One region of the Mesorhizobium marinum genome, then DNA from elsewhere that is predicted to be linked to it. Evidence: predicted binding sites of a transcription regulator. Region 1 holds the regulator's gene; each other region holds the start of a gene.
The links. The regulator LexA, encoded in region 1, represses DNA repair genes until DNA is damaged. The targets are predictions, from matches to a motif close to TGTTCNNNNTGTGTTCNG.
Positions count from the first base shown of each region.

Region 2: the regulator LexA is predicted to act here: its motif matches at 2,117-2,134, upstream of recA (recombinase RecA).
Region 3: the regulator LexA is predicted to act here: its motif matches at 2,310-2,327, upstream of uvrA (excinuclease ABC subunit UvrA).

Region 1 covers NZ_JBFOCI010000008.1:22,261-28,763, forward strand. Annotated here, with positions in the region: gene ABUE31_RS20575 (molybdopterin molybdotransferase MoeA) at 1-967, shown strand, start outside; gene lexA (transcriptional repressor LexA) at 1,076-1,795, shown strand; gene ABUE31_RS20585 (ComEC/Rec2 family competence protein) at 1,789-4,302, opposite strand; gene gltX (glutamate--tRNA ligase) at 4,438-5,862, shown strand; gene gltA (citrate synthase) at 6,028-6,503, shown strand, end outside.
Region 2 covers NZ_JBFOCI010000007.1:220,499-227,001, forward strand. Annotated here, with positions in the region: gene ABUE31_RS20325 (pseudouridine-5'-phosphate glycosidase) at 29-946, opposite strand; gene ABUE31_RS20330 (carbohydrate kinase family protein) at 966-1,907, opposite strand; gene recA (recombinase RecA) at 2,190-3,281, shown strand; gene alaS (alanine--tRNA ligase) at 3,569-6,232, shown strand; gene ABUE31_RS20345 (NADP-dependent isocitrate dehydrogenase) at 6,356-6,503, opposite strand, start outside.
Region 3 covers NZ_JBFOCI010000007.1:43,247-49,749, forward strand. Annotated here, with positions in the region: gene uvrA (excinuclease ABC subunit UvrA) at 1-2,159, opposite strand, end outside; gene ABUE31_RS19385 (single-stranded DNA-binding protein) at 3,046-3,561, shown strand; gene ABUE31_RS19390 (OsmC family protein) at 3,626-4,054, shown strand; gene ABUE31_RS19395 (MarC family protein) at 4,071-4,700, opposite strand; gene gyrA (DNA gyrase subunit A) at 4,958-6,503, shown strand, end outside.

The DNA of each region.
Region 1 (6,503 bases):
CCGCTTCGCGGGCGCGGTCGGCGAACGCCAGGCCGTCCGCATCTTCACGGGCGCGCCCGTCCCCGAAGGCGCCGACACGATCGCCATCCAGGAAAACGTCAAGTCGCTCGGCGGCGACGTGATCGAGGTACTTGAGACGGTCGCCGCCGGTCGCCACATCCGTCGCCGCGGCCTCGACTTCACCGAGGGTGAAGTCCTGCTCGACGCCGGGCGCCTGCTCGACGCCGCCGCCCTCTCGCTGGCCGCTTCGGCGAACCACCCTTCCCTTCCGGTCGTGAAGCAACCGCTGGTCGCCATTATCGCCACGGGCGACGAACTCGTCCCGCCCGGCAGCACCCCCGCCGCCGACCAGATCATCGCCTCCAACGCCTATGGCGTCGCCGCGATCGCCAGGCAATCCGGCGCGCGCGTGCTCGATTTGGGCATCGCGCCCGACCGCATCGAGGCAATTTCGGCGCTGCTGCAGCAGGCGCTGGATGCCGGCGCGGACGTTATCGTCACGCTTGGCGGCGCGTCGGTGGGCGACCACGACCTGGTACAGGCGGCGCTCGTCGGCTTCGGGATGGAACTCGGCTTCTGGAAGATCGCGATGCGCCCCGGCAAGCCGCTGATGTCAGGACGCCTCGGTGCGACACGCTGCATCGGGCTGCCCGGCAACCCGGTGGCCAGCCTCGTCTGCTCGCAACTCTTCCTCAAACCGCTCCTGGCGAGGCTCGGCGGCCGACAGCATGACGACCAGACGGTCGACGCGGTTCTCGGCGCACCGATGGCGGCGAACGACCAGCGCCAGGATTACGTCCGCGCAAGGGTCGAGCATACGGCCGCCGGCCTCTTGGCGACGCCCTTCGATGTCCAGGACTCCTCGATGCTGCGGCTGCTTTCCGACGCCGGCGGCCTGATCGTGCGCGCGCCCTTTGCGCCAGCCGTCGAGGCCGGTGCGCCGTGCCGGCTCCTCCGGTTACGCTGAACAAATCGTCAACGAATTCATTAAACTTTAAACAGTTGCGGAACACAACTGGAACAGATAGTGTTTGTTCTGGTTTTGTTTGAGGCTTGATTCCCGGGGGAAACGCCAATGCTGACGCGCAAGCAACACGAGCTTCTCCTGTTCATTCATGAGCGGCTGAAGGAATCGGGCATCCCGCCGTCCTTCGACGAAATGAAGGAAGCTCTGGACCTTGCGTCGAAGTCGGGCATCCACCGGCTGATCACCGCGCTTGAGGAGCGTGGCTTCATTCGCCGCCTGCCCAATCGCGCACGCGCACTGGAAGTGCTGCGTCTCCCCGATTCCATCGCGCCCGGCCTGAACGCGGCGAAGAAGTTCTCGCCGAGCGTCATCCAGGGAAGCCTGGGACGCGGCCAGCCGGAGCCGGCGCGGTCACGCATGGCGAGCAATGACGACGACGCCGGCTCGTCCGTCGCCATCCCGGTCATGGGCCGCATCGCGGCGGGCGTGCCGATCGACGCCATCCAGCACAAGACGCATTCCATCGCGGTTCCGCCCGAGATGCTGTCCGGCGGCGAGCACTATGCGCTCGAGGTGAAGGGCGATTCGATGATCGAGGCCGGCATCTTCGACGGCGACACGGTCATCATCAAGAATTCCTCGACCGCCAATCCCGGTGAAATCGTCGTGGCGCTTGTCGACGACGAGGAGGCGACCTTGAAGCGCTTCAGGCGCAAGGGCGCCTCGATCGCGCTGGAGGCCGCGAACCCGGCTTACGAGACCCGCATCTTCGGCCCCGACCGCATCAAGGTTCAGGGCAAGCTCGTCGGCCTGATCCGCCGCTACTGACCGGTTTCATCCTGCCCGACCGCGCTCCGCGCTGGCCCACTCGGCTTGGCGTCGGGCTTTCGGGTTTCGGCCGCCGGCCTTCGGTAGGGCGGCAGTCCGCGCGCGGCGCGTGAGAACCGGCGCTGGTCGTGCCAGGGCCGGTAGGGTGTGGCGATGGCGAAGCGGATTTCGGCCGGAGCGTCGTCCGACAGGACGATTGCGGCGCTTCCACCAACGGCAAGATCGCGGCCGGTGACGACGAGCGCGTCGCTCCACCGGCAGGCGTTTGCCGCGGTCGCATCCTCGATCACGATCACCTCGGCAACGGCGCAGGCGTCGGTCGCGGCTTGCGTGTCGAGCGCATGGGCGACCGTCGCGCCGGCCGGGTGGCGGGCAAGGCAAAGCCCGTCTCCGCAGACGAACCCGGCAGCACCGTCCAGGTTCTTGGCTGCCCCGGTTCCGTCCCCGGTCGCATCTGCACTCTGGGCGGCGCTGCGTTGCTGCCTGCCCTCAGGCCTGACGACCGCGTCGGCCTGCAGCGCACGCCTCCAGTTGTCGGCGGTGAACTGGCTGGGCCGTGCTCGGTTGACGGCTATGCCGTCGCCGATCCCGAGGCCGACGAGCCGGCCGTCTTCGGAGGCGAACAGGTCCGGCTCCGGGCGCTCGATGAGCAGGAAGAAGCCGGCGGCCGCGATCGGAACGGCCGCTAGTCGGAGCCATGTCGAGAACACCGTGGCGACCAGAAGCGCGACGGTCAGCACCGCCACGGCGGACGCCGGCACAAGCCCCACGATGTCGCTCGGCGAACGCTCCGCGAACCACTGAGCGATGGCGACCGTCCAGGCGAGCCCTATCCCCATCACCTGGAAGAACGGTCCGTCGAGCCCGAACGGCATGGCAAGCGAGCCGAGCACCGCGAACGGCATGACCACGAAGGAGACGATCGGCATCGCGGCGAGATTGGTGAACAGGCCAAGCGACGGCATCTGCTGGAAATGCCACGCGGCGTAGATCGCCGTCGCGCCGCCGGCGGCAATCGAGGTCACCGCAAGTCCGGCAAAGCCGAGCAGGACCGCGCGCAGCAACCGAACCGGCAGCGAACGCGCGAGCGGCGGACCCGCCGGCCGCTCGGTGCGCCAGTCCGACCACGCCGCGTAGACGCCGACCAGCGCGACGGTCGCCGCAAACGACATCTGGAAACTCGGCCCGACCACTTCGTGCGGCGACAGCGCGATGACGATGATCGCCGCGATGGCGAGGTTGCGCAGCGTGAGCGCGGCCCTGTCGAGCAGGACAGCGGCAAGCATGACGGCGATCATGATGAAGCTCCGCTGCGCCGCCACCTCGGCGCCGGAAATGAACAGGTAGCCGGCAAGGCCGATCAGAGCCAGCGCCGCCGCGTATTTCTTGACTGCGTGGCGCGACGCGAAATCGGGGAAAAGCGCAAAGCCCGAGCGCAGCATCCACATGATCGAGCCGGCGACCAGCGCCATGTGCAGGCCGGAGATCGAGATGATGTGGTAGATCCCGGCCTTGCGCAGCGCCTCGTTGACGTCTTCGGGAATGCCGGCCCGCACCCCCACTACCAGCGCCGCCGCGATCTCGCCTTCCGCTCCGCCGATATGGCCGGAAATGCGCTCGGCCACTGCGTGGCGGTACCGCTCGACGGCAACCTTGAAGGCGGAGACGGCCGACGCCTTGGCCGCCGAAGGAATAGGCTCGGGTCCGCTGAGGAAATAGCCGCTCGCGCCGATCCCGTCGAAGTAGCTTTCGAAGGAAAAGTCGTAGCTGTCCGGCCGCACCGGACCGGATGGCGGCATCAGGCGTACGAGGCCCGACACGGAGGCGCCTGCCGCGACGCCATCGGGAATGCGCCGCGCGGAAAGGCGGACCCGGTCCGGCGCATGGCGCAGCACCGGCCGAGCGGTCGCGGTCACGTCGATGGTCAGCCGCACCCGCCCGCTGGCGAGCCGCTCGATCCTGGCGACCGTGCCCTCGAGCCGCGTCGTCACCTCGCCGCCCAGCATTTTCGTATCGGCGCGCAGCGTCTCCGTCTTGGCGGCCAGCGCGCCGAGCACCAGCAGGAGCGCGGCGGCAATCGGCATGTTCAGCGCCGGGCGCGACCGCGTTGCAAGCGCAAGGATGCCGAGGACGACCGCGCCCGCGGCCAGCGAAGCCAGGGCAGGCTCGCGGGCGAGCGCGAAATAGATGATCGCACCAACAGCCAGGAAAACGGGAGCCAGCACGAAGGCGATGCCACGGTCCAGTTCGGTCTCCACGGCGCGGCTGGCGGCGCGAACAGCGTCGCCCCACGCGGGCAGGCTTGCCTTCGCAAGCCACCGAAACGCCGGCGTCGTGGAGACGGGAGGCATGGCGCGCGGCGGCGAGGCGGCTGGACGAGCGTCCGCTATGCCTTCGCCGGTGACATCGGCGGCCACTCTTTTGGGAGGCGGCAGGGCGAACGGCGCGGCATCCGGGGCGAACATCGCCCTTTCGCCGATGCTTGCAGGCGACTGGTCCTTCGCCATTGCCGTCCCCGTGCAGGTCCCCGCCACTTGCGTGGCGGGCGACCTATGCTACATGAACGCCAACTTTTATCCATCGGCCCGGTTTTCGCCGCCGGACCGCCTGCGGCTGTCGCCGCTTCGTCATCCAGGAAACGTATGACCGAAACCGTCGTTACGCGCTTCGCCCCCTCGCCCACCGGCTATCTGCACATTGGCGGCGCGCGCACCGCGCTGTTCAACTGGCTCTACGCCCGCCACACCGGGGGAACGATGTTGCTTCGCATCGAGGATACCGACCGTGAGCGTTCGACCGACGCCGCGACGGCAGCGATCCTCGACGGCCTTTCGTGGCTTGGCCTTCACTGGGAAGGCGATCCGATCTCGCAATACGCCCGCGCCGCGCGCCACCGCGAGGTGGCCGAGGAACTGGTGCGTCTCGGCAAGGCATACCACTGCTACGCCTCGCAGGAGGAACTCGCCGAGATGCGCGAAAAGGCGCGCGCCGAGGGACGGCCGCCGCGCTACGACGGCCGCTGGCGCGACCGCGATCCCTCCGAGGCGCCCGCCGGCGTGAAACCGGTGATACGCATCAAGGCGCCGAAAGAAGGCGAGACGATTGTGCGCGACCGCGTCCAGGGCGACGTCCGCTTCCCCAACAAGGATCTCGACGATTTTATCATCCTGCGCTCCGACGGCGTGCCGACCTACATGCACGCCGTGGTGGTCGACGACCACGACATGGGCGTCACCCACATCATCCGCGGCGACGACCACCTGACCAACGCCGCGCGCCAGCAGATTATCTACGACGCGATGGGCTGGGACATTCCGGTCATGGCGCATATCCCGCTTATTCACGGCGCGGACGGGGCCAAGCTCTCCAAGCGCCATGGCGCGCTCGGCGTCGACGCCTACCGCGCCATGGGCTACCTGCCGGCGGCGCTGCGCAACTATCTCGCCCGTCTCGGCTGGAGCCATGGCGACGACGAGGTGATGAGCCTCGACGACATGATCCGCTGGTTCGAGATCGAGGACGTCAACAAGGGCGCGGCGCGATTCGACTTTGCCAAGCTCGAGGCGCTGAACGGCATCCACATGCGGCAGATGGACGATGCCGAACTGCTGGAGGATTTCATCCGCACCCTGCCCTACCTGGAGAACGGCAAGCTGATCGCTGACAGGCTGGACGAGCGGGGCAAGGCGCAGCTGCTCGCCGCAATGCCGGGGCTGAAGGAACGCGCCAGGACGCTGGTCGAACTCGCCGACGGCGCCACCTTCCTGTTTGCCGAGCGGCCGCTGGCCATCGACGAGAAGGCGAAGGCGCAGCTCGGCGACCAGCAGAAGGCGGTCTTGCGCGGCGCGCTCGCCGCATTGCAGTCAGTCGGGCAGGACTGGACTTCTGCCTCCACGGAAGCCGCGATCCGGGCGTTCGCCGAGGAGCAGGGTCTCAAGCTTGGCGCGGTCGCGCAGCCGCTGCGCGCCGCGCTGACCGGCAGAACCACCTCGCCCGGCGTGTTCGACGTGCTGGCCGTGCTGGGCCGCGACGAGAGCCTGGCGCGAATTGGGGATCAAATCGATTAGGACAACGTCACTGTCATTTTTTGCATTGAATCCAGTCTGTTGCGATGCAACATTGACTCCAACGACAAGGGGTTGGGGCTTGTCTGCGCTGCCCCGGCGCGTGCCAGGGTTCCGGCCAGACAGGCATTCAAAAACAATAGAATGGGTAGGCTGAAGGAGGTTGCGATGACAACTGCGAAATTGGAATTTGCCGGCAAAGCCCATGAGTTCAAGGTGCGCAGCGGCACGGTCGGCCCGGACGTCATCGACATCGGCTCGCTCTACAACACCACCGGCGCCTTCACCTACGACCCCGGCTTCACCTCCACGGCCAGTTGCGAATCGGCGATCACCTTCATCGACGGCGACAAGGGCATCCTGCTGCATCGCGGCTACCCGATCGACCAGCTGGCCGAGCACGGCGATTTCCTCGAAGTCTGCTACCTGTTGCTCTACGGCGAGCTGCCCACCAAGGCGCAGAAGGACGATTTCGACTACCGCGTGACGCGCCACACGATGGTGCACGAGCAGATGAGCCGCTTCTTCACCGGCTTCCGCCGCGACGCGCACCCGATGGCGGTGATGTGCGGCGTGGTCGGCGCGCTCTCGGCCTTCTACCACGACTCGACGGACATCTCCGATCCGCACCAGCGCATGGTCGC
Region 2 (6,503 bases), on a different contig from region 1:
GCTTGGCCGGAAGCTCCGCGCCTGAACGCTAGAGCGCTTTCGCGATCCGCGCCGCGATGCGCGCATTGTTTTCGACCAGCGCGATGTTGGTCTTCAGGCTCCGGCCGTCGGTAAGCTCAAGAATCTTGCCGAGCAGGAACGGCGTCACCGCCTTGCCGGCGATCTTCTGCTCCGCGGCGGCGCGGTGCGCGGCCGCGATGTAGCGCGCCATCTCGCCGGCCGGGATCTCGTCCTCTTCCGGCACCGGATTGGCGACCAGCATGCCGCCGTCGAGGCCGAGCTTGCGACGCGTCTCGAACAGCGCCGCGATGTCCTCGGGCCGCTCCAGGCGCAGCGGCGCGCGGTAGGGCGACTGGCGCGACCAGAAGGCGGGCATGATGTCGGCGGCCAGCGCTACCACCGGCACGCCGCGCGTCTCCAGCACCTCCAGCGTCTTCTCGATGTCGAGGATCGCCTTGGCGCCCGCCGACACCACGACGACCGGGGTGCGCGCCAGTTCGTCGAGGTCGGCGGAAATGTCAAAACTCTCTTCCGCGCCCTTGTGGACGCCGCCGATGCCGCCCGTGGCGAAAACCCTGATGCCGGCCATGCGTGCGCAGATCATGGTCGCGGCCACCGTGGTGCCGCCCGTGCGCCCCTGCGCGACCGCGAAGCCGAGGTCGGCGCGCGACAGCTTCATGGCGCCGCTTGCAGTCGCCAGCGATTCCCGCTCGCCGTCGGACAGGCCGACCTTGATGCGGCCGCCGACCACGGCGATGGTGGCGGGCACCGCGCCTTCCTCCGCTATGATGCGCTCGACATTTGCCGCCATCACGCTGTTGTCGGGATAGGGCATGCCATGCGTGATGATGGTACTTTCGAGCGCAACCACGGGGCGGCCGGCGGCAAGCGCGTCGGCCACGGCCGGCAGAAGGTCGACGAAGGGGCGGGCGGTATCGGGCGTCATGGCGTCTCCAGGACCCGCGTCATTGCACCTTCACGGGCGCCGGCACAAGGGCCAGCGCCTCGGCGAAGTCGACCTGCGACAGCGCCGGGGTGGAGCTTGGACACTCGACCGCGAGCATGGAAGCCGCCATGCCTTCGCGCAGGGCCGCATCGTACGACGCCCCGTCGAGAAGCGCGACCGTCATCGTCCCGGCAAGCGCGTCGCCGGCGCCGGTAACATCGGCGATCCTCCGCGGCGTCGGCGGCGTCACCGAGAACATGTGGAAAGCGTCGAAGCCGACGACCGGCCGGTCGCCCTGCGTGATGACGCCGCGCGCCAGGCCGAGCGCGCGGAGCCTCCCGACGATCGTCTCCACAGGATCGTCCTGCGCCGTGCCGGCGAGCGCCGCGGCTTCGCGCCGGTTCATGAACAGGCAGGCGAGCGCGGGCAGGATGCCGGACATCCGCTTGACCTTCGCCGGTGATATGGCGATCGCGAAGACCGGCCGGTCGGCACTAAGCGCCGCCAGCCGCTCCAGCCCCGCCGCCGGAATATTGGCGTCGCAGAGCACGGCGTCGGCCTCGGCTAGCGCCTCGCGCACCTTGGCGCGCCTCAACTGCTTGGGGAACGCGGCCTCGTAGAGCTGCATGTCGGCGAGCGCCGCCACGACATCGCCGTCGCGGTCGAGCAGCGCGGTGTAGCTCGGCGTCGCCCGGTCGAGGAAGATCGCCGAAAGGTCGGCGATGCCGGCTTGCGCCATCGCTTCGGCCACGGCATCGCCGGTCGAATCTCCGCCGCGCACCGACATCATGGCGCCCAGGGCACCGCGACGGACGGCCGTTCGCAACGCGTTGAACGCGCCGCCGCCGACCTCCTCGCGCATCGTTCCGGGGATCGACGCGCCCGGCACGAAGGCGTCCGTCATCTGCCCGCGCCTGTCGATATGGGCGCCGCCGACGGCTACGATTTTCGGAGAGGCCATTGCACGCCCGGTCTGCACGCGAATCCAGTCGAGATTAGGTTGCCCGGTCGACGCCCGCAACCGGCCCTCCGAATCATCGGACACCGCGACGGGCGACGTGATGCCGCGGCCCGGCATGTGGATACATCCCGCATCAGGGGGATGCGAATGAACCGGGAACAAATCCGGTTATGCCAAATCAATCAGTGTGATAGGGGTTCTTGCAAAATGAGAACAAAGAGGGTACACATTATGTGAAGCAACTGATGTTCCGGCCTACATCGAGGACCAAGGGGTGATATCATGGCGCAGAATTCATTGCGGCTCGTAGAGGACAATACGGTGGACAAGACTAAGGCTCTGGATGCCGCGCTTTCGCAGATCGAACGCGCCTTCGGCAAAGGTTCGATCATGCGGCTCGGGACGAACGAGCAGGTCGTCGAGATCGGCACGGTCTCGACCGGATCGCTCGGCCTCGACATCGCGCTCGGCGTCGGCGGCCTGCCGCGCGGCCGCATCATCGAGATCTACGGGCCGGAAAGCTCCGGCAAGACGACCCTGGCGCTGCACACGGTCGCGGAGGCGCAGAAGAAGGGCGGCATCTGCGCCTTCGTCGACGCCGAGCACGCGCTCGATCCGGTCTATGCCCGCAAGCTCGGGGTCAATCTGGAAGACCTGCTGATTTCGCAGCCCGACACCGGCGAGCAGGCGCTGGAGATCTGCGACACGCTGGTGCGCTCGGGCGCGATCGACGTGCTGGTGGTCGATTCGGTGGCGGCGCTCACCCCGCGCGCCGAAATCGAGGGCGAGATGGGCGATTCGCTGCCGGGCCTGCAGGCGCGACTGATGAGCCAGGCGCTGCGCAAGCTCACCGCTTCGATCTCGCGCTCCAACACGATGGTCATCTTCATCAACCAGATCCGCATGAAGATCGGCGTGATGTTCGGCTCGCCCGAGACGACGACGGGCGGCAACGCGCTCAAGTTTTACGCTTCCGTGCGCCTCGACATCCGCCGCATCGGCGCGGTCAAGGACCGTGACGAGGTGGTCGGCAACCAGACCCGCGTGAAGGTGGTGAAGAACAAGCTGGCGCCGCCGTTCAAGCAGGTGGAGTTCGACATCATGTACGGCGAGGGCGTGTCGAAGACGGGCGAACTCGTCGATCTCGGCGTCAAGGCCGGCGTCGTCGAGAAGTCGGGCGCCTGGTTCTCCTACAATTCGCAGCGCCTCGGCCAGGGGCGCGAAAATGCGAAGCAGTTCCTGCACGACAATCCCGACACGGCGCGCGAGATCGAGCTGGCGCTTCGCCAGAATGCCGGGCTGATTGCGGAAAAGTTCCTCGACAACGCCTCGCGCGACGAACTCGACGACGACGCGGCCGCCGGCGGCATGTGACACCGCAGACCGCCGTGGATCGATAAAGGCCGCCGGCTGACGCCGGCGGTTTTTGTTTGGGTAGGTGCTACGTGCCGGGGCGGCCCGGTGTCCCGAAGCAAGGGTAGGCGAATGGCGGCGCGGCAGCAGCGAAGATGCGCTCCTGAACCCGCCATATTCAGGGCCGCACCCACCTGGCTGTTCCGCATCGGGCGTCATCCGAGTTTCTGGACAGCTATTGGAGCGGCGGCTAAAAGGCCTGAACCCAATTTCCGGCCGATCCGGCCGGTGCACCAGAAGGCTTTTCCATGAGTGGCGTGAACGACATCCGGTCGACCTTCCTCGACTATTTCAGGAAGAACGGGCACGACGTGGTGGCCTCCAGCCCGCTCGTGCCGCGCAACGACCCCACGCTGATGTTCACCAATGCCGGCATGGTGCAGTTCAAGAACGTCTTCACCGGGCTGGAGAAGCGCTCCTATTCACGCGCGACCACCGCGCAGAAATGCGTGCGCGCCGGCGGCAAGCACAACGACCTCGACAATGTCGGCTACACCGCGCGCCATCTCACCTTCTTCGAGATGCTCGGCAATTTTTCCTTCGGCGACTATTTCAAGGAACAGGCGATCGAACTGGCCTGGAACCTGATCACCCGCGATTTCGGACTGCCGAAGGACAAGCTTCTCGTCACCGTCTACCACACGGACGACGAGGCGGCCGGCTACTGGAAAAAGATTGCCGGCTTCTCCGATGACCGCATCATCCGCATTCCCACGTCGGACAATTTCTGGGCGATGGGCGACACCGGCCCATGCGGTCCGTGCTCGGAGATATTCATCGACCGCGGCGAACACATCTGGGGCGGCCCGCCCGGCAGCTCGGAGGAGGACGGCGACCGCTTCCTCGAGTTCTGGAACCTCGTCTTCATGCAGTATGAGCAGGTGACGAAGGAGGAGCGCGTCGATCTTCCGCGCCCCTCCATCGACACCGGCATGGGGCTGGAGCGGATGGCGTCCATCCTGCAGGGTGTGGACAGCGTTTTCGAGACCGACCTGTTCCGGCACCTGATCGACGTCACGGCGTCCGAACTGGGGCGCGGCCCGGACGCCGACAACACGGCCTCGTTCCGCGTCATCGCCGATCACCTGCGCTCCTCCGCCTTCCTGGTCGCCGATGGCGTGCTGCCGTCCAACGAGGGCCGCGGCTACGTGCTGCGCCGCATCATGCGGCGTGCCATGCGCCACGCCCAGCTGCTCGGCGCGTCCGAGCCGCTGATGTGGAAGCTGGTGCCGGCGCTGATCCGCGAAATGGGCCAGGCCTATCCCGAACTTGCGCGCGGCGAGGCGCTGATCACCGAGACGCTGAAGCTCGAGGAAACGCGCTTCGGCAAGACGCTGGCGCGCGGGCTCGGCCTGCTGGCGGATGTGACCGGCACGCTCGGCGAGGGCGACATGCTCGACGGCGAGACGGCGTTCAAGCTCTACGACACCTACGGCTTCCCGCTCGACCTGACACAGGACGCGCTGCGCCAGCGCAGGATCTCGGTCGATCTCGCCGGCTTCACCGATGCGATGGAGCGCCAGAAGGCCGAAGCGCGCGCCAACTGGGCGGGTTCCGGCGAGGCGGCGACGGAAACGGTGTGGTTCTCGGTCCGCGAGAAGGCCGGCGCCACGGAATTCCTGGGCTACGAGACCGAGCAGGCCGAAGGCATCGTGCTTTCGCTCGTCCGCGACGGCGCGGTCGCGGATGCCGCGAAAGAGGGCGACACGGTCGCGGTCGTCGTCAACCAGACGCCTTTCTACGGTGAATCCGGCGGCCAGATGGGCGATACCGGCACGATGTCAGGTGAAGGTTTTTCGATCGACGTGACCGATACCCAGAAGAAGGCGGATGGCCTGCTCGTGCACTACGGCAAGGTGACGAAGGGGGCGGTGAAGGCCGGCGCCGCGGTCGAACTGAAGGTCGACCACGCGCGCCGCTCGCGGCTGCGCTCCAACCACTCGGCCACGCATCTCATCCACGAGGCGCTGCGCGAGGTTCTCGGCACGCATGTCGCGCAGAAGGGCTCGCTGGTGGCGCCCGAACGCCTGCGCTTCGACATCTCGCACAACAAGCCGATATCCCCGGATGAACTCGAGGAAGTCGAGCGGATGGCCAATGAGATCGTCGTGCAGAACAGCCCGGTCACGACGCGGCTGATGACGGTCGATGATGCGATCGCCGAAGGCGCGATGGCGCTGTTCGGCGAGAAATACGGCGACGAGGTGAGGGTCGTCTCGATGGGCACCGGGGTTCACGGCGCCAAGGCGAACCGGCCCTATTCGGTCGAACTCTGCGGTGGCACGCATGTCAGCGCGACAGGCGACATCGGGCTGGTGCGCATCGTGTCCGATGGCGCGGTTTCGGCGGGCGTGCGCCGCATCGAGGCGCTGACCGGCGAAGCCGCGCGCCGGCACCTGGACGAGCAGGACCGGCGGCTGAAGTCCGTCGCGGCGACGCTGAAGGTTTCGCCGGCCGACGTGCCGGCGCGCGTCGGGGCCCTGCTCGACGAGCGCAAGAAGCTTGAGCGCGAACTTTCCGACGCCCGCAAGAAGCTGGCGCTCGGCGGCGGCGGGTCAGCGGCGTCGGGCGGTGCGAGCGAGAACGAAGTCGTCAACGGCGTCGGCTTCCTCGGAAAGTCGGTCAGCGGCGTCGCGCCGAAGGACCTGAAGTCGCTCGCCGACGCGGGCAAGACCTCGCTCGGCTCCGGGGTGGTCGTATTTGTCGGCACGGGCGAGGACGGCAAGGCGAGTGTCGTGGTCGGCGTGACCGACGACCTGACGCAGCGCTTCAGCGCCGTCGACCTGGTGCGCACCGCCTCGGCGGCGCTCGGCGGTCAGGGCGGCGGCGGCCGTCCCGACATGGCGCAGGCCGGCGGTCCGGATGCAAGCAAGGCAGCCGACGCGATCGCCGCGGTGAAGGCCGCGCTGTAGGCAGACTGAAAAGGCAATGTCGGCCGGCCCAAGGGGCCGGGCCGCGCCACGTAGCCAAACTGGCGACTGGATATGAAAAAAGCCCCGGATCGCTCCGGGGCTTTTCAGTTGGGGCTCACTTCCTCAGGCGGACATTGCCTTCTTGAGGTTCTCGTCGATCTTGTCGAGGAAGCCGGTGGTCGAGAGCCACGGCTGGTCCGGACCGATCAGCAGCGAGAGATCCTTGGTCATGTAGCCGGACTCGACCGTCTGGATGCAGACCTTTTCCAAG
Region 3 (6,503 bases), on a different contig from region 1:
CGCGGGGTGCGGCCGATCGGGCTCTGGTCGATGTCGATGACCTTGTCCAGGAATTCGAGGCCCTCGACGCGGTCGTGCTCGGCCGGATGCTCGCGCGACCCCATGATGCGGCGCGACGCTGCCTTGAACAGCGTCTCGATCAGGAAGGTCGACTTGCCGCCGCCCGACACGCCGGTGACGGCGGTAAACGTGCCGATCGGGATGTCGGCGGTGACGTTCTTCAGGTTGTTGCCGCGCGCGCCGACGACACGGATGCGGCGGTCCTTCTTCTTCGGCTGGCGGCGCTCGGCCGGCGTCGCGACCTCCAGCTCGCCGGTCAGGTATTTGCCGGTGATGGAGGCGGGGCTCGCCATGACCTGCTGCGGCGTGCCTTGCGCGATGATCTGGCCGCCATGGATGCCGGCGGCCGGGCCGATGTCGACGACATAGTCGGCGGTCAAAATGGCGTCCTCGTCATGCTCGACGACGATGACCGTGTTGCCGAGGTCGCGCAGGTGCTTCAGCGTGTCGAGCAGGCGGGCGTTGTCGCGCTGGTGCAGGCCGATCGAGGGTTCGTCGAGGACGTAGAGCACGCCGGTGAGGCCGGAGCCGATCTGGCTGGCGAGGCGAATGCGCTGGCTCTCGCCGCCCGAGAGCGTGCCGGAATTGCGGGACATGGTGAGGTAGTCGAGGCCGACGTCGTTGAGGAAGCGCAGCCGCTCGCGGATTTCCTTCAGGATGCGCACGGCGATCTCGTTCTGCTTGGCCGAGAGGCGGTCGGGCAGGTCGGTGAACCAGCGGTCGGCCTTGCGGATCGACATTTCAGAGACCTGGCCGATATGCAGGCCGTCGATCTTCACGGCGAGCGCCTCGGGCTTCAGGCGAAAGCCGCTGCAGGCCGGGCAGGGGGTGGCCGACATGAAACGCTCGATCTCCTCGCGCATCCAGGCGGACTCGGTCTCCTTCCAGCGCCGCTCGAGATTGGGGATCACGCCCTCGAAGGACTTCGTCGTCTTGTAGGAGCGCAGGCCGTCGTCATAGCTGAAGGTGATTTCCTTCGAGCCGGTGCCGTGAAGGATGGCGTCCTGCGCCTCCTTCTTGAGGTCGCGCCAGCGGTCGCCGAGCTTGAAGCCGAAAATCTTGCCGAGCGCGTCGAGCGTCTGCGCGTAATAGGGCGAGGTCGACTTCGCCCACGGCGCCACCGCGCCCTCGCGCAGCGAGACATGGTCCTCCGGCACGACCAGCAGCGGGTCGATGGCGCGCTGGCTGCCGAGCCCGTCGCAGGCGGGGCAGGCGCCGAACGGGTTGTTGAAGGAGAACAGGCGCGGCTCGATCTCGGGGATCGTGAAGCCGGAGACGGGGCAGGCGAATTTTTCCGAGAAAAGGATGCGCTCGTGCGTCTCGTTGGCGCTCTTGTTGACCGCGTCGGCGCCGGTCTGGCTGGCGTCGAGCGGCTTGTCGGCGAATTCGGCGACGGCAAGACCCTCGGCGAGTTTCAGCGCGGTCTCCATGGAATCGGCGAGGCGGGTGGCGAGGTCGGCGCGCACGACGATGCGGTCGACGACGACGTCGATGTCGTGCTTGTATTTCTTGTCGAGCGCCGGCACGTCGGCGATCTCGTAGAAGACGCCGTCGACCTTTACGCGCTGGAACCCCTTCTTCTGGAGCTCGGCGAGTTCCTTGCGGTATTCGCCCTTCCGTCCCCTGACGATGGGCGCGAGGATGTAGAGCCGCGTGCCTTCGTCGAGCGCGAGCACGCGGTCGACCATCTGGGAAACCGTCTGGCTCTCGATCGGCAGGCCGGTCGCCGGCGAATAGGGCACGCCGGCGCGCGCGAAGAGCAGCCGCATGTAGTCGTAGATCTCGGTGACCGTGCCGACCGTGGAGCGCGGGTTCTTCGAGGTCGTCTTCTGCTCGATGGAGATGGCCGGCGACAGCCCGTCGATCTGGTCGACGTCGGGCTTCTGCATCATCTCGAGGAACTGCCGGGCATAGGCCGACAGACTCTCGACGTAGCGGCGCTGGCCCTCGGCGTAGATGGTGTCGAAGGCGAGCGACGATTTTCCCGAGCCGGACAGCCCGGTCATGACGATCAGCGAATCCCGGGGAAGGTCGAGATCGACGTTCTTCAGATTGTGCTCGCGCGCGCCCCGCACGGAAAGGAATTTATGGTCGGCCATGGCCGGTCCGCCGCCTCGTCTCGATCAATGATGGGATGGCAGCAAGGTGCCGGCCAATGCCCTTATTTAGGTGTTTTCGCCGCCGCGTCGAGGGGAGTCGTCCCTACTCGCAAACGGTCTAGCTCCCGGCAGGCCCAAAGGGCAAGCGAAAAGAACAGAGGCAGAACGACATCCTGACATCCGGGCGGCCGGGAAGCAGCCCGCGCGCTGCCTCACGGCGCGCCTGCCGATCACATTTCATTGCAGGCGCCCGTTCGCGGTTGACGCGGCATGGCCGCAGGTCCAAGTTTAGACATGTCTCACGCAGCCGGATGCCCACGCGGCATCATTCGCTGCCAAAGGGTGGTTTGCGAGACGCCGCAGACCGGCGAAGAGGTTTCGGAGAGACGCGCGGAAACTGACGAAGGAGGAAGGCATGACTCCACCGGACAATTTTAGGACGCTCCGCTAGACGAGCGGAGCAGGGCAGGCGCGCCCCGGATTTTTTCCGGCCGGATGATCCGGCACGATGCGGCCTGCTTCCCCAACCACAATCAGAGACCACAAGTCGGATCGTCGGCCAGTGCGCCGCGAGGCATCCGAAAGACAGCCGGCAATGGAATACCGGCATATCGGGTAAAGCCCGAACAAACGGTCCTGTCCTCCCCGCGAGAACAGGACCGTTTTCGTCTTGTCGTTTCGTTTGCCGGTGCTGCCGGTACGCATCCGGGCCTGTCACGAAATTGCTTGCGTTCCGGCGGGAAAGGTCTAGAACAAAAATAGAACAAACAACATGTGGACAGTTCCGCCCTGGCCATGTTTCGGCGGGCTGGCGGCGGCGCGATCCGGTAGGATGCGCGCGCATTTCGGTTTGCGATCTGGTTTCGGACGAGCGTGGAGAAGTATCATGGCAGGTAGCGTCAACAAGGTCATTCTGGTGGGCAATCTGGGCGCGGACCCCGAAATCCGCCGCCTGAACTCCGGCGATCCGGTCGTGAACCTGCGCATCGCGACGTCCGAAAGCTGGCGCGACAAGGGCTCGGGCGAGCGCAAGGAAAAGACGGAGTGGCACCAGGTCGTCATCTTCAACGACAACCTCGCCAAGGTCGCCGAGCAGTACCTCAAGAAGGGCATGAAGGTTTATGTCGAGGGCCAGCTGCAGACCCGCAAATGGCAGGACCAAACCGGCCAGGACCGCTATACGACCGAGGTGGTGCTGCAGAAGTTCCGGGGCGAACTGCAGATGCTGGACGGGCGCGGGCAGGGCGGCGAAGGCGGCCAGGTCGGTTATTCCGGCGGTGGCGGACGCAGTTCGGACTTCGGCCAGTCGGGTCCCGGCGAGAGCTATGGACGTAGCGGCGGTGGCGGCGGGAGCCGTGGCGGGGGCGCGTCGCGCGAACTGGACGACGAGATCCCGTTCTGATCGACGTCGGGCGAGGGTCCGGGCCGAAGGTCGAGCGTCACTTTAAAAGGCGGGTCACAAGCAGTTGAAAACAAGTGTAAAATGGATTGGCGACCGAACGTTTGTCGGCGAGACGACGTCCGGTCACGCGGTGATCTTCGGCACGGCGTCCGGTCCCGACGGCAGCCGGCCGAAGCTTGGCCCCAGCCCGATGGAACTGGTGCTGATGGGGGCCGGCGGCTGCTCGGCCTTCGACGTCGTGCACATCCTCGAGAAGGGCCGCGAGGCGATCGAGGATTGCGAGGTCGAACTGGAGGCCGATCGCGCCGAGACCGATCCCAAGGTCTTCACGCGCATCCACATGCATTTCGTTGTGAAGGGCCGCGCGCTGTCCGAGGCCAAGGTGAAGCGCGCCATCGAACTCTCGCTGGAAAAATACTGCTCGGCGACCGCGATGCTGGCGAAGTCCGCCGTGGTGACACACGACTTCGAGATCGTCGACACGGCGGCCTGAGCGGCCGGCGAACCGGTTATCCCGTCACCATCGCCTTGACGCCGTCGGCGACGAACTGGACGGCGAGGGCGGCGAGCAGCACGCCGAGCAGGCGCGTGAGGATCGAGCGGCCGGTTTCACCGAGGAACCGGTCGACCCGTTCGGCCAGCAGGAAGACCATGTAGGTCAGCGCCAGGCACACGGCGATGATGCCGACGAGGGCCGCCTTGCCCAGCGGCCCCTGGAAGCTGCCCGACAGAAGCACGGTCGCCGAGATGGCGCCTGGGCCGGAAATCAGGGGGATCGCCAGCGGGAAGGCGGCGATGTTGTGCACCATGTCCCTGGTGATGGCGACGTCGGCGGTCTTTTCCTTGCGGTCCTGGCGCTTCTCGAAAATCATCTCGAAGGCGATGAAGAAGAGCAGGAAGCCGCCGGCCACGCGGAAAGCCGGAAGCGTGATGCCGAAAAGCGAGAGGATGGTCGCGCCGGCGACGGCGAAGAGGGCGAGCACGCCGAAGGCGATCAGCGAGGAGCGGATCGACACCTGGTTCCGTTCGTCCCTGTTCATGCCGCGGGTAACCGCCAGGAAAAGCGGCGCCAGCCCCGGCGGGTCGATGGTCACCAGGATCGTCAGGAAGGCATTGAAAATGCTGTCATAAGTGGGCATGTCGGCTCCCCTCGGCGGCAGGCTAGCGCGCCGGCGCGGCCAGCGCCAGTGCGCAACCCCGCCGCGCCGCCGCCACAACGGCTTGCCCAGGAGGCTGCCTGCGCGCCGGGGCTGACCCTGCGGGAGGTCGTGGAAAGCAGGATATCCTTTTGAAATTTCTAGGCAAAACCAACGTTGGAAAAGCACTGCCGTGCGTTGGAGAATTGCTGGCGCTTCCTATATAAAGAAGACCTGATTCCTGAACTGTGTGACCCGTTTTGAACGATCAGAAGACACCGCACGGACCTGACGGCCCGTCCGACATCGAGCCGATTTCCATCATCGAGGAAATGCGGCGTTCCTATCTCGACTACGCGATGAGCGTGATCGTGTCGCGCGCGCTTCCCGACGTGCGCGACGGCATGAAGCCGGTGCACCGGCGCATCCTCTACGCCTCGCATGAGAGCGGCTACCACTGGAACCGCAAGCACGTTAAGTCGGCGCGCCCGGTCTCCGACGTGATGGGTAAATATCACCCGCACGGCGACGCCTCGATCTACGACGCGTTGGTGCGCATGGCGCAGGACTGGTCGCTGCGCGTGCCGCTGATCGACGGGCAGGGGAATTTCGGCTCGATCGACGGCGATCCGCCGGCGGCGATGCGCTACACCGAGGCGCGCCTTACCAAGGTCGCGCACGAGCTGCTCGAGGACATCGACAAGGACACGGTCGATTTCCAGGACAACTACGACGGCACCGACAGCGAACCGCGCGTCCTGCCGGCGCGGTTCCCGAACCTGCTGGTCAACGGCGCGGGCGGCATCGCCGTCGGCATGGCCACCAACATTCCGCCGCACAATCTCGGCGAGGTCTGCGACGGCGCCATCGCGGTCATCGACAATCCGGCGATCGACCTCCCGGCTCTGATGGAGATCATACCGGGTCCGGACTTCCCGACCGGCGGCATCGTGCTTGGGCGTTCCGGCATCTACAACGCCTATTCGACCGGCCGCGGCTCGATCGTCATGCGCGGCAAGGTGCATGTCGAGGAAGCCCGCGGCGACCGCGAGGCGATCGTCGTCACCGAGGTACCCTACCAGGTGAACAAGGCGACGATGATCGAGAAGATGGCCGAACTCGTGCGCGACAAGCGCGTCGAGGGCATCTCCGATATCCGCGACGAGAGCGACCGCCAGGGCTACCGGGTGGTCATCGAACTGAAGCGCGACGCCGTGGCCGACGTCGTGCTCAACCAGCTCTACCGCTACACGCCGCTGCAGACCTCGTTCGGCGCGAACGTGGTCGCCCTGAACGGCGGCAAGCCGGAAGTGATGTCGCTGATCGACATGCTGAAGGCCTTCGTGACCTTCCGCGAGGAGGTGGTGAGCCGGCGCACGAAGTACCTGCTGCGCAAGGCGCGCGACCGCGCCCATGTCCTCGTCGGCCTGGCGATCGCAGTGGCCAACATCGACGAGGTCATCAAGCTGATCCGCCATGCGCCGGACCCGCAGTCGGCGCGCGAGCAATTGATGGAGCGGCGCTGGCCGGCGGGCGACGTGGAGTCGCTGATCCTGCTGATCGACGATCCGCGCCATCGCGTGAACGACGACGGCACCTACAACCTGTCGGAGGAACAGGCGCGGGCGATCCTGGCGCTGCAGCTCTCCAGGCTGACGGCGCTCGGCCGCGACGAAATCGCCGACGAACTCACCAAGATCGGCGTCGAGATCAGCGACTACCTGGACATCCTGTCGTCGCGCACGCGCATCCAGCAGATCGTCAAGGACGAGCTTGCCGCGGTGCGCGAGGAATTCGGCACGCCGC